3 regions of the Pseudomonas sp. R4-84 genome follow, and region 2 is predicted to be linked to each of the others. Evidence: predicted binding sites of a transcription regulator. Region 2 holds the regulator's gene; each other region holds the start of a gene.
What was found. Region 2 encodes FliA, which starts transcription of late flagellar genes. Its sites were predicted from a motif close to CTAAAGTTTNNNNNNNNNNNGCCGNTAA; they were not measured.
Positions count from the first base shown of each region.

Region 1 (3,262 bases), 820 kb from region 2:
CCACAGTTGTTTTGGGCTGGCCTCAAGATTTGTGTACATCACCGCTCCCACACGGCTGGTCGAAACGCTTAGTCCGCCAACAACACCGCCGCATCAAACCCCACCCGCAAATTGCCCCAGTGACGGCCGCCGAAGAAGAATGGCACGTCGATCTCGGTCATGATTTCCCCAGTGTCGCGCAGGTAGGTCTGGAGCAGGAAGCGCTGGACGTTGCCCGCAGCGCGCAGGCCGATCGGGTCGTTGAAGATCCGCTTGTTGCGGCACACCGGCAGGTCAACCGCGCGGTCGCCGGTGGGTTGCTTGGACACCCAGCTGTTATTGACCGGGCAATACCCCTTCGTATCGACAATGAAAGAGACCTTGCCGCCCGGCGTGCTGCGGGTGAGCTTGTCGCATTCTTCCTGGCAGGCCCGGGCAAAGCGTTCGGTATAACTGGTCATGTATTGCTTGGGATCGGTGCCGGGAATCAATTGGTAATTCTGGTCGAACAGGTTGACACCTTCATCCTGCAACGCCTGCAAATGAACCTGCAGCGTGTCGCGGCATTCGCTGGCACGGGTGATGGCGGCGTCCAGCTTGCCGTGGCCAAGCACGAAGCGGCCCAGTAGCGTCTGGACCTTCTCCGCCACGCCAGACAGGTCGCGGGTGGCGGTCGCCGATTGCTGCATGCGTTGGTCAATCGACTGGCTGTCGGCGTGGATCTGGGTAACGCGTTCGTTGATGCCAGTGTTGGTATCGGCGAATTGCTGGATATGGTCAGCGATGTCGGCCAACTTGCCGTTGGTGGATTCGAAGTCGACGATCATGCTCTCGAAATGGCCAGAAGCACGCTCCACCACTTTCTGGGTTTCCCGGGCGCTGTGGCTGATCTGGGTGGTCTGTTCGTGGGTCGAGCTGACTTCCTGCAACATGGCGTCGATGTTACGGGAGATATCGTCGGTGGCGCGGCTGACGTTCTGCGCCAAGGTGCGCACTTCATCGGCGACCACCGCAAAGCCACGGCCACTTTCCCCGGCACGCGCGGCTTCGATGGCGGCGTTGAGGGCCAACAGGTTGGTCTGGGCGGAAATCTGCTGGATCAGGCCGACGATCGACTTGATGCTCGAAGAGCGCTGGTTGAGGGCGTCCACCAGCCCGGCGAACTCGCCGAGGCTGCTGGAAATCTCGCTGATGTTGCCGGTCACTTCCAGCAATTCGGCGTAGGAGTCCCGGGCCATGCTCAGGTTCTGCGCGGTGGTCCCGGATATGCCCTGGGTCTGGCGCGACACCTCTTCGATACGGCCCACGGCGGTATTGCTCTGCTCCATCACTTCCTTGGCGAAGCGCGCCTGGTGCGTCGCGCTGTCGCTGGAATCACTGATGTTCTTCAACGAGCGGGCCGATTCGACGGCGATATGGACGGTCAATGCCTGGACGTTGCTAATGATCTCGCGCTGCTTGGCCAGGAAACGGTTGCAGGTGGCGGCCAGCGTGCGGATCTCGTCGTGGGTCACCAGCGGCAGGTCCTTGGACAAGTCGCCCTCGCCGTTGGCGATCTCTTCCAGGGCTTTGGTCATGGCGGTAACGGGGCGCACGATGAGGTGGCGGAAGTACCAGACCATGAAACTGACCATGGCCAGCGTCAAAAGCGCGCCGAAGAGCAGCGCATGGGTGAGGCTGTCGAGGCGGTCTTGAATCTGTCCCAGCAGCGCGGCGTCAAGCTGGGCAGTGCGCAACTGCAGGACGATATCGGCGCGGGCGCTGAGGGCCACCCAATAAAGCAAGGCACTGACCGCGACCAAGAGGAAAAGGCTTGAAAGCTTTTTGGTGAGGGTATCGAAAAATTGCATTTCGATAGACTCATACAAGGCCTTTAACGTCTGCATCACAGCTCCAGGGAAAAATAGATTCGATGGCATACATTCGACCGAGAACGGCAAAGCTTTAGGGGGTTGGGGCGATTTGATATCACCCTGGGATTCTGACGCGGCCTGGCCCTGTCTTTTCGGTGCGAAAGGGATGTCAATAACTGTTGTTACGAATTAGACGAAAGTCGTACTAGCGCCTTGCCCGGCGACTGCTACGGTTTGAAGTGCAAAACAATAACAACAAAACAAGAGGGCGCTTCGATGTCCACTGAAAAACAACAGGCTGCGCGTGCCTACTGGACGGAAAATCTACGCTGGATGCTGGTGTTGCTGGTCATCTGGTTCGTGGTGTCGTTCGGTTTCGGCATCTTGCTGGTCGACTCACTCAACACCATCAGTTTCTTCGGCACGCCCCTGGGGTTCTGGTTTGCCCAGCAGGGGTCCATCTACGTCTTTGTGCTCGAGATCTTCTTCTATGTCTGGAAGATGAATCAGCTTGATCGCAAATATGACGTTCACGAAGACTGAGGGCGGCGCACATGGACACAAAAACCCTGATCTACCTGGTCGTAGGCGCCACCTTTGCGTTGTACATCGCGATCGCGATCTGGACGCGGGCCGGCTCCACCAGTGAATACTACGTCGCGAGCAAGGGCGTGCACCCCGTGCTCAACGGCATGGCGACCGGTGCGGACTGGATGTCGGCGGCGTCGTTCATTTCCATGGCGGGGATCATCGCCTTCGCGGGGTACGACGGTTCCGTCTACCTGATGGGCTGGACCGGCGGCTACGTCCTCCTGGCGATGTGCCTGGCGCCGTACCTGCGCAAATTCGGCAAGTTCACCGTGCCCGAGTTCGTTGGGGCGCGTTATTACTCGCAGACGGCGCGGGTGGTGGCGGTAATCTGCGTGATCTTCATTTCCTTTACCTACGTGGCGGGGCAGATGCGCGGCGTAGGCATCGTGTTTTCCCGCTACCTGGAAGTGGACATCAACACCGGCGTCATGATCGGCATGGCCATCGTGTTCTTCTATTCGGTGCTGGGCGGCATGAAAGGCATCACCTACACCCAGGTGGCGCAGTACTGCGTGATGATCTTCGCCTACATGGTGCCGGCCATCTTCATCTCGATGATGATCACCGGCAATCCGATCCCGCAGCTGGGCTTCATCAGCGAAGCCGCCGGCTCGGGGCAGAGTGTGATCGAACGGCTCAATGGCCTGGGCGCCGAGTTGGGCTTCTCTGCCTATACCAATGGCACCAAGTCGACCATGGACGTGTTTTTCATCACCATGGCGCTGATGGTGGGGACCGCGGGCCTGCCCCATGTGATCGTGCGGTTCTTCACCACCCCCACCGTCCGGGACGCACGCAAGTCTGCCGGCTACGCGTTGCTGTTCATCGCGATTCTCTAC
Region 1 covers NZ_CP096390.1:2,451,638-2,454,899, forward strand. The annotation lists gene M1D68_RS11315 (methyl-accepting chemotaxis protein) at 69-1,865, opposite strand; gene M1D68_RS11320 (DUF4212 domain-containing protein) at 2,109-2,375, shown strand; gene M1D68_RS11325 (sodium:solute symporter family protein) at 2,387-3,262, shown strand, end outside.
Region 1: a site for FliA is predicted at 1,900-1,927, ahead of M1D68_RS11315 (methyl-accepting chemotaxis protein). Genes of this name have one in related genera too.

Region 2 (3,262 bases):
CTGGAGGAAGCCGGCGCCTCCTTTTACAGTGTGGAAACCGCGAAAAATTGCATTGAGCAGATCCGCATCATCAGGTCGGCTTTCCAGCTCGACCAGCTGTTCGGATAGTTGCTCTAGAATCTCGCCGGCCTCAACCAGGAAATCCTGAAGGATCTCTTCATCGGCGCCGAAGCTCATTAATGGCTGCTCCTAAAATAGGGCTAAAACTTAGAATCCAAGGCTGGACAGCAAATCGTCCACATCGTCCTGACCGGACACAACGTCTTCTCTTTTATCGGCATGAATCTGCGGACCTTCACCCTGAGAGAGATGTTTTTGTGGATCTTTTTCGGCAAGCATCGCTTCACGGTCGTGTTCGATACCTGCAAAGCGGTCGACCTGGCTAGCCATCAACACCAGTTTGAGCAGGTTGCTTTCCACTTCGGTGACCAGTTGGGTCACACGCTTGATCACCTGGCCGGTCAGGTCTTGATAGTCCTGGGCCAGCAGAATGTCGTTGAGGTTGCTGGCCACGGCGCGATTCTCAGCGCTGCTGCGCGCCAGGAAACCGTCGACCCGACGGGCCAGCTCCCGGAACTCCTCGGCGCCGACTTCGCGACGCATGAACCGTCCCCAATCGGTGCTCAACGCCTGGGCTTCCTCGCTCAGGCCGTTGACCAGGGGCGTTGCGCTTTCCACCAGGTCCATGGTGCGGTTCGCTGCGGCTTCGGTCAGCTTGACCACATAACCCAGGCGCTCGGTGGCGTCGGTGATCTGCGAGACTTCCTCGGCCTGCGGCATGTTCGGATCGATCTGGAAATTGACGATCGCGCTGTGCAGTTCACGGGTGAGCTTGCCGACTTCCTGGTACAGACCGCGATCACGGGTCTGGTTGAGCTCATGAATCATTTGAACCGCATCGCCGAAGCGGCCCTTTTCAAGGCTGTCTACCAGTTCGCGGGCATGTTTTTTCAGGGTCGATTCGAAATCGCCCATTGAAGATTCGTTGTCCATAGCTCCCCCGTGGCGCCGTTAACCGATGCGTTCGAAGATTTTTTCGATCTTCTCTTTCAACGCCTGGGCCGTGAAGGGTTTGACCACATAGCCGTTCACACCGGCCTGGGCCGCTTCGATGATCTGCTCGCGCTTGGCTTCGGCAGTGACCATCAGCACCGGGAGGTGCTTGAGTTTTTCGTCGGCGCGCACGTGGCGCAGCAAGTCGATACCGGTCATGCCAGGCATGTTCCAGTCAGTCACCAGAAAGTCGATGCTCCCGCTGTTGAGGACCGGAATGGCGGTTGTGCCATCGTCGGCCTCGACCGTGTTGGTGAACCCGAGGTCACGCAACAGGTTTTTTATGATCCGCCGCATCGTTGAGAAGTCATCAACGATGAGGATTTTCATGTTCTTGTCCAATTCGACCTCCAAGCAGTCTTAAACGCGCCCAGCACCTGGACGCGCCATTTCAATCAATCCGGCACAACACTCGACAACGGTATGGAGCACAACGGATGGAGACTGGCCCGGCATACGCCATGCCAGCCCCGCTCGCAGCGTCCCCACACTGCTCGTCAGCGCGCTCGCCACTCCCCCAAACGCCCCCGCAAGCGGGCCGCGCACTGGCTATGTAACTGGCTGACCCGCGATTCGCTGACCCCCAGGACCTCACCGATTTCCTTGAGGTTCAGCTCTTCGTCGTAGTACAGCGCCAAGACCAGTCGCTCACGCTCCGGCAAATTGGCAATCGCATCCGCCAGGGCGCTCTGGAAACGTTCATCTTCCAGGTCGCGCGACGGCTCCATGTGAGCACTCGCGCCGTCCTCGTGCAGCCCTTCGTGTTCGCCGTCCTGCAACAGGTCGTCGAAACTGAACAGGCGACTGCCCAAGGTATCGTTCAAAATCCCGTAATAATCATCGAGACTCAACTGGAGTTCGGCCGCAACTTCGTGATCTTTAGCGTCTCGCCCGGTTTTCGCTTCAATCGCACGAATCGCGTCGCTGACCATGCGGGTGTTGCGATGCACCGAACGCGGCGCCCAGTCGCCCTTGCGGACCTCATCGAGCATCGCCCCGCGGATACGGATACCGGCGTATGTCTCGAAACTGGCGCCCTTGCTCGCGTCGTATTTATTCGACACTTCGAGCAGGCCGATCATGCCCGCCTGGATCAAGTCCTCGACCTGGACACTGGCCGGCAAACGCGCCAGCAAGTGGTAGGCGATGCGCTTGACCAGTGGCGCGTAACGCTCGATCAATTCGTACTGGGCGTCCCGTGCCGATTTTTTGTAGAGATGGTTGTAACCGCTGGCTGTCATAACACGGGCCCTGCTGTTTGTTGCACGAGACGCTCGACGAAAAATTCCAGATGCCCACGTGGGTTGGCCGGCAGCGGCCAGGTGTCGACCTTCTGGGCGATCGCCTTGAACGCCAGGGCGCATTTGGAACGAGGAAAAGCTTCATAAACGGCACGTTGCTTCTGGACAGCCTTGCGTACGCTTTCGTCGTAAGGCACTGCGCCGACGTATTGCAGGGCGACGTCCAGGAAGCGATCCGTGACCTTGGTCAACTTGGCGAACAGGTTGCGTCCTTCCTGTGGGCTTTGGGCCATGTTGGCCAGGACGCGAAAGCGGTTCATGCCATAGTCGCGGTTAAGCAGTTTGATCAGCGCGTAGGCGTCGGTGATCGACGTCGGTTCGTCGCAGACCACCAGCAACACTTCCTGGGCGGCGCGCACGAAACTGACCACCGAGTCACCGATACCGGCAGCCGTGTCAATCACCAGCACATCGAGGTTGTCACCGATGTCGCTGAAGGCCTGGATCAGGCCGGCGTGCTGCGCCGGGGTCAGGTGAACCATGCTCTGGGTGCCGGAGGCGGCCGGCACGATGCGAATCCCGCCGGGGCCTTGCAACAACACGTCGCGCAATTCACAGCGCCCTTCGATCACGTCCGCCAGCGTGCGCTTGGGTGTGAGCCCCAGCAGCACGTCAACGTTCGCCAGGCCCAGGTCGGCGTCCAGCAGCATGACCCGTCGGCCAAGCTCTGCCAGAGCCAGGGACAAGTTCACTGACACGTTAGTCTTCCCGACGCCACCTTTGCCGCCGGTCACCGCGATCACCTGTACGGGATGCATGCTGCCCATGTTCGTTCTTTACCTTGTCTTACTTAGACGGAGGCCACATTACTGGCTGCGCGTTCACATACGGAACAATGCATGGCAGACCATCGATGTAGGTACAAAAAATATTCATGAATACCTCAGCCAACCTGCTTGGTCGGGCTG
Region 2 covers NZ_CP096390.1:1,633,900-1,637,161, reverse strand. The annotation lists gene M1D68_RS07700 (chemotaxis protein CheA) at 1-177, opposite strand, end outside; gene M1D68_RS07695 (protein phosphatase CheZ) at 208-993, opposite strand; gene M1D68_RS07690 (chemotaxis response regulator CheY) at 1,012-1,383, opposite strand; gene fliA (RNA polymerase sigma factor FliA) at 1,551-2,294, opposite strand; gene fleN (flagellar synthesis regulator FleN) at 2,291-3,121, opposite strand; gene flhF (flagellar biosynthesis protein FlhF) at 3,238-3,262, opposite strand, start outside.

Region 3 (3,262 bases), 2.5 Mb from region 2:
GAACTTGGCCAGGAAGTCATCGGCGCCGACCTTCTTGACCATTGCCTGGTTGAACACCCCAGACAACGAAGTATGCAAGATGATGTGCAGCTTTTGCATGCGCGGGTCGCTGCGGATTTCCGATGTCAGCGTGTAGCCGTCCATCTCCGGCATCTCGATGTCGGAGATCATCATCAGGAACTCCTCTTCCGGCTTCTTGCCTTCGTCGACCAGATTGCGCAGGTAATCCAGCGCTTGCCGCCCATCGTTCAGCGCAATCACTTCGACGCCGACCGTTTGCAGGCAACGCGTGACCTGCTTACGGGCCACCGAGGAATCGTCGACGGTCAGCACCCGCAGGGAAACCGCCTTGTGCTGGGTCTCGGCATCTATCACGCCAACGGAAATCGTTTCCGGGGTCGGCGCCACTTCGGCGAGGATTTTCTCGACGTCGATGATTTCCACCAACTGGTTATCGACCCGGGTCACCGCCGTGAGGTAGTGGTCGCGGCCTGTCCCTTTGGGTGGTGGATGGATCTCTTCCCAGTTCATGTTGACGATGCGCTCCACCGATCGCACCAGGAACCCTTGGGTCTTGGTGTTGTACTCGGTGATGATCACAAACGGATTGCTCTGGTCCAGCAGTCGGCCGGAACCGGTCGCCATCGCCAGGTCGAGAATCGGGATGGTCGCTCCCCGGATATTCGCCACACCGCACACGACGGGACTGGATTTCGGCATCAGGGTCAGCTTGGGGCATTGCAGCACCTCGCGAACCTTGAACACGTTGATCCCATACAATTGTCGGCCGTCGAGACGGAACAACAACAGCTCCAGGCGATTCTGACCCACCAGCTGTGTGCGCTGGTTTACCGAATCCATCACTCCCGCCATGCCCTGACTCCTACCTAACGCTAATGTGTCCGACGCGCATTCATCACTAAACGGCACGGGGCTTGCTATTGAACCGGCATGAACGCACAAACGACATTTTCTCGACGCCTGACCACTCACTGCCGCCACTGGCTCGGTGCACTGCTGGCTGCCTGCCTGCTCGCTTCGGGCGGTCCTGCCCTTGGTGCCGCTGCGGTAACCTTGCCTGATCTCCTTATCGGCGTCACTCAGGGCTTTCTTGAGTTCACCGTAGAAGACTATCTGGCAACCAGTCAAACCGAAGGTCGCTACGAGATTGAAGTCAACCAGCTCGACCCGCGCCTGCGGATGCCGATGTGCGACAAGGAATTGACTGCCTCGCTGGAGAGCCCGGCCAGGCCCCTGGGCCGCGTCACGGTGAAGGTTCGTTGCGATAGCGCCGCGCCCTGGACGGTGTTCGTGCCCGCTCAAGTGCGCCTGTACCGGGAAATTGTCACCACCACTCGCCCACTCAAGCGGGCCGGGATCGTCGAGCCGCAGGACGTGGTCCTGCGTGAGCGCGACGTCAGCCAGATCAGCCAGGGTTTCCTGACCTCCGTCGATGAGGCCATTGGGCAGAAACTTGTCCGACCAATGGTCGCCGACCAGGTAGTGACCCAGGTGCATCTGGAACAGGCCGAGGTGGTTCGCAAGGGCGATCAGGTGGTCATCACCGCTCGCAGCGGCACCCTGGCCGTGCGGATGCCCGGCGAGGCCCTGGCCAACGGTGGCATGCGCGAACAGATTCGGGTGAAAAACCTCAATTCCCAACGGGTCATCAAGGCACAGGTGATAGCGCCTGGCCAGGTGGAAGTGGCTATGTAAGAGGCTGTAAGGAGGGTAGACAGGCTGGCGCTTGACCTTGGTGTTCCCTAGACTGTGCCTTGTACGAAGGCAAGCGCGGACGTGCGCTCGTTCATTTGAAAAATGAGCCTAAAGTTTTTTTGGGGATGGCCGAAAACATGGCAAGCGTCCAAATACCCAGAGGTTTTTTACCATGGTCATCGATTTCAATCGTTTAAACAGCTCCTCGCCCCTGACAGGCACTGCGCGCACCAGCGCCAGCAAGGAAACCGTCGAAACCGACAAATCCAAGCCAGCCGACCAGGCCGCCACTGTCAGCAACGGGGAATCGGTACACCTCAGCAATGAGGCTCAACAGTTGCAGAAGGTCACTGACAAGCTGCGCGATCAACCTGTCGTCGACAACGCCCGCGTGGCCGCGTTGAAAGCAGCAATCGCCGATGGCAGCTATCAAGTCGACAGCAACCGTGTAGCCAGCAAGCTGCTCAACTTCGAAGCCCAGCGCTAGGCCCCCGCCTGCGCCAGGCTTTTGGACGCTTAAGACCCAAGGCCAGCCATGCACGACACTCATTTATTGCAACTGATCATCGACGACTTTGCTCCAGCGCAACAATTGTTGGAGCTGTTGCAGACCGAAGCCCTGGCATTGCACGGGCGGGACATGCCCCTGCTGGAAAATATTCTGGCGCAAAAGCAGGCATTGATCATTTTGCTCGACCAGCATGGCCGCAAGCGCAGCGAAATCCTCGCCAGCCTCAACCTGCCCGCCAATAACAGTGGCCTTGAGCAATTGGCCAGCCAATCGTCGATCGGCGATCAGCTGTTGTCGCAAAGCGCCGTGCTCAACGACCTGCTCAACCAGTGTCAGGCCGCCAATGCTCGAAACGGCCAGTCTATCCTGATGCAACAGGCCGCCACCGCCAATCAGTTGCGTATTCTCAATGGCGGCGAAATCCCGACGCTCTATGACGCTCGCGGCTCGACCGCGAAAATGGTCAAGCACCGCCCGCTTAGCCAGGCATGAAGCGAACGATGCCGGAGCACTATCAACGCGCGATACATGCTGGCAAAATGCTGGCTCTTTGTAGTCGTATTTTGCCTGGAGATTGACCCACCGTGTTCAATGCCTCAAACGCGGATGATGCTCCGCAGCCGCCCAAGGTCCTCGCCACCCCTCTGGAAATCTCCGGCAATCTGCGGATGCTGCAAGACAGTCACGACCCGCTGATCATCACCTTCCACGAGCGCAGCCAGCGGTTCCAGAGTTACCTGGTGGATGTCGATCGCGAAACCAACACCATCGCCCTGGACGAAATGATTCCTCGGGACGGTGAACGTTTCCTACTGGCCGGCGAGCCGTTTCGCGTCGAGGGTTTCCATGACGGCGTGCGCATCGCGTGGGAGGGCAACGGCCCATTGACCATTCAGGAATCGAGCGATGGCCGCTGCTATCGCGGCGCCTTGCCTGAAGAAGTGGTTTATCACCAGCGCCGCAACGCCTTCCGGGCCGCATTGAAACTGGCGCAACTGGTGAACGTGGAGTTGGGTGGCGACAAGCTCAAATCAC
Region 3 covers NZ_CP096390.1:4,149,666-4,152,927, forward strand. The annotation lists gene M1D68_RS18955 (chemotaxis protein CheV) at 1-873, opposite strand, end outside; gene flgA (flagellar basal body P-ring formation chaperone FlgA) at 952-1,716, shown strand; gene flgM (flagellar biosynthesis anti-sigma factor FlgM) at 1,889-2,203, shown strand; gene M1D68_RS18970 (flagella synthesis protein FlgN) at 2,252-2,719, shown strand; gene M1D68_RS18975 (flagellar brake protein) at 2,812-3,262, shown strand, end outside.
Region 3: a site for FliA is predicted at 1,825-1,852, ahead of flgM (flagellar biosynthesis anti-sigma factor FlgM). Genes of this name have one in related genera too.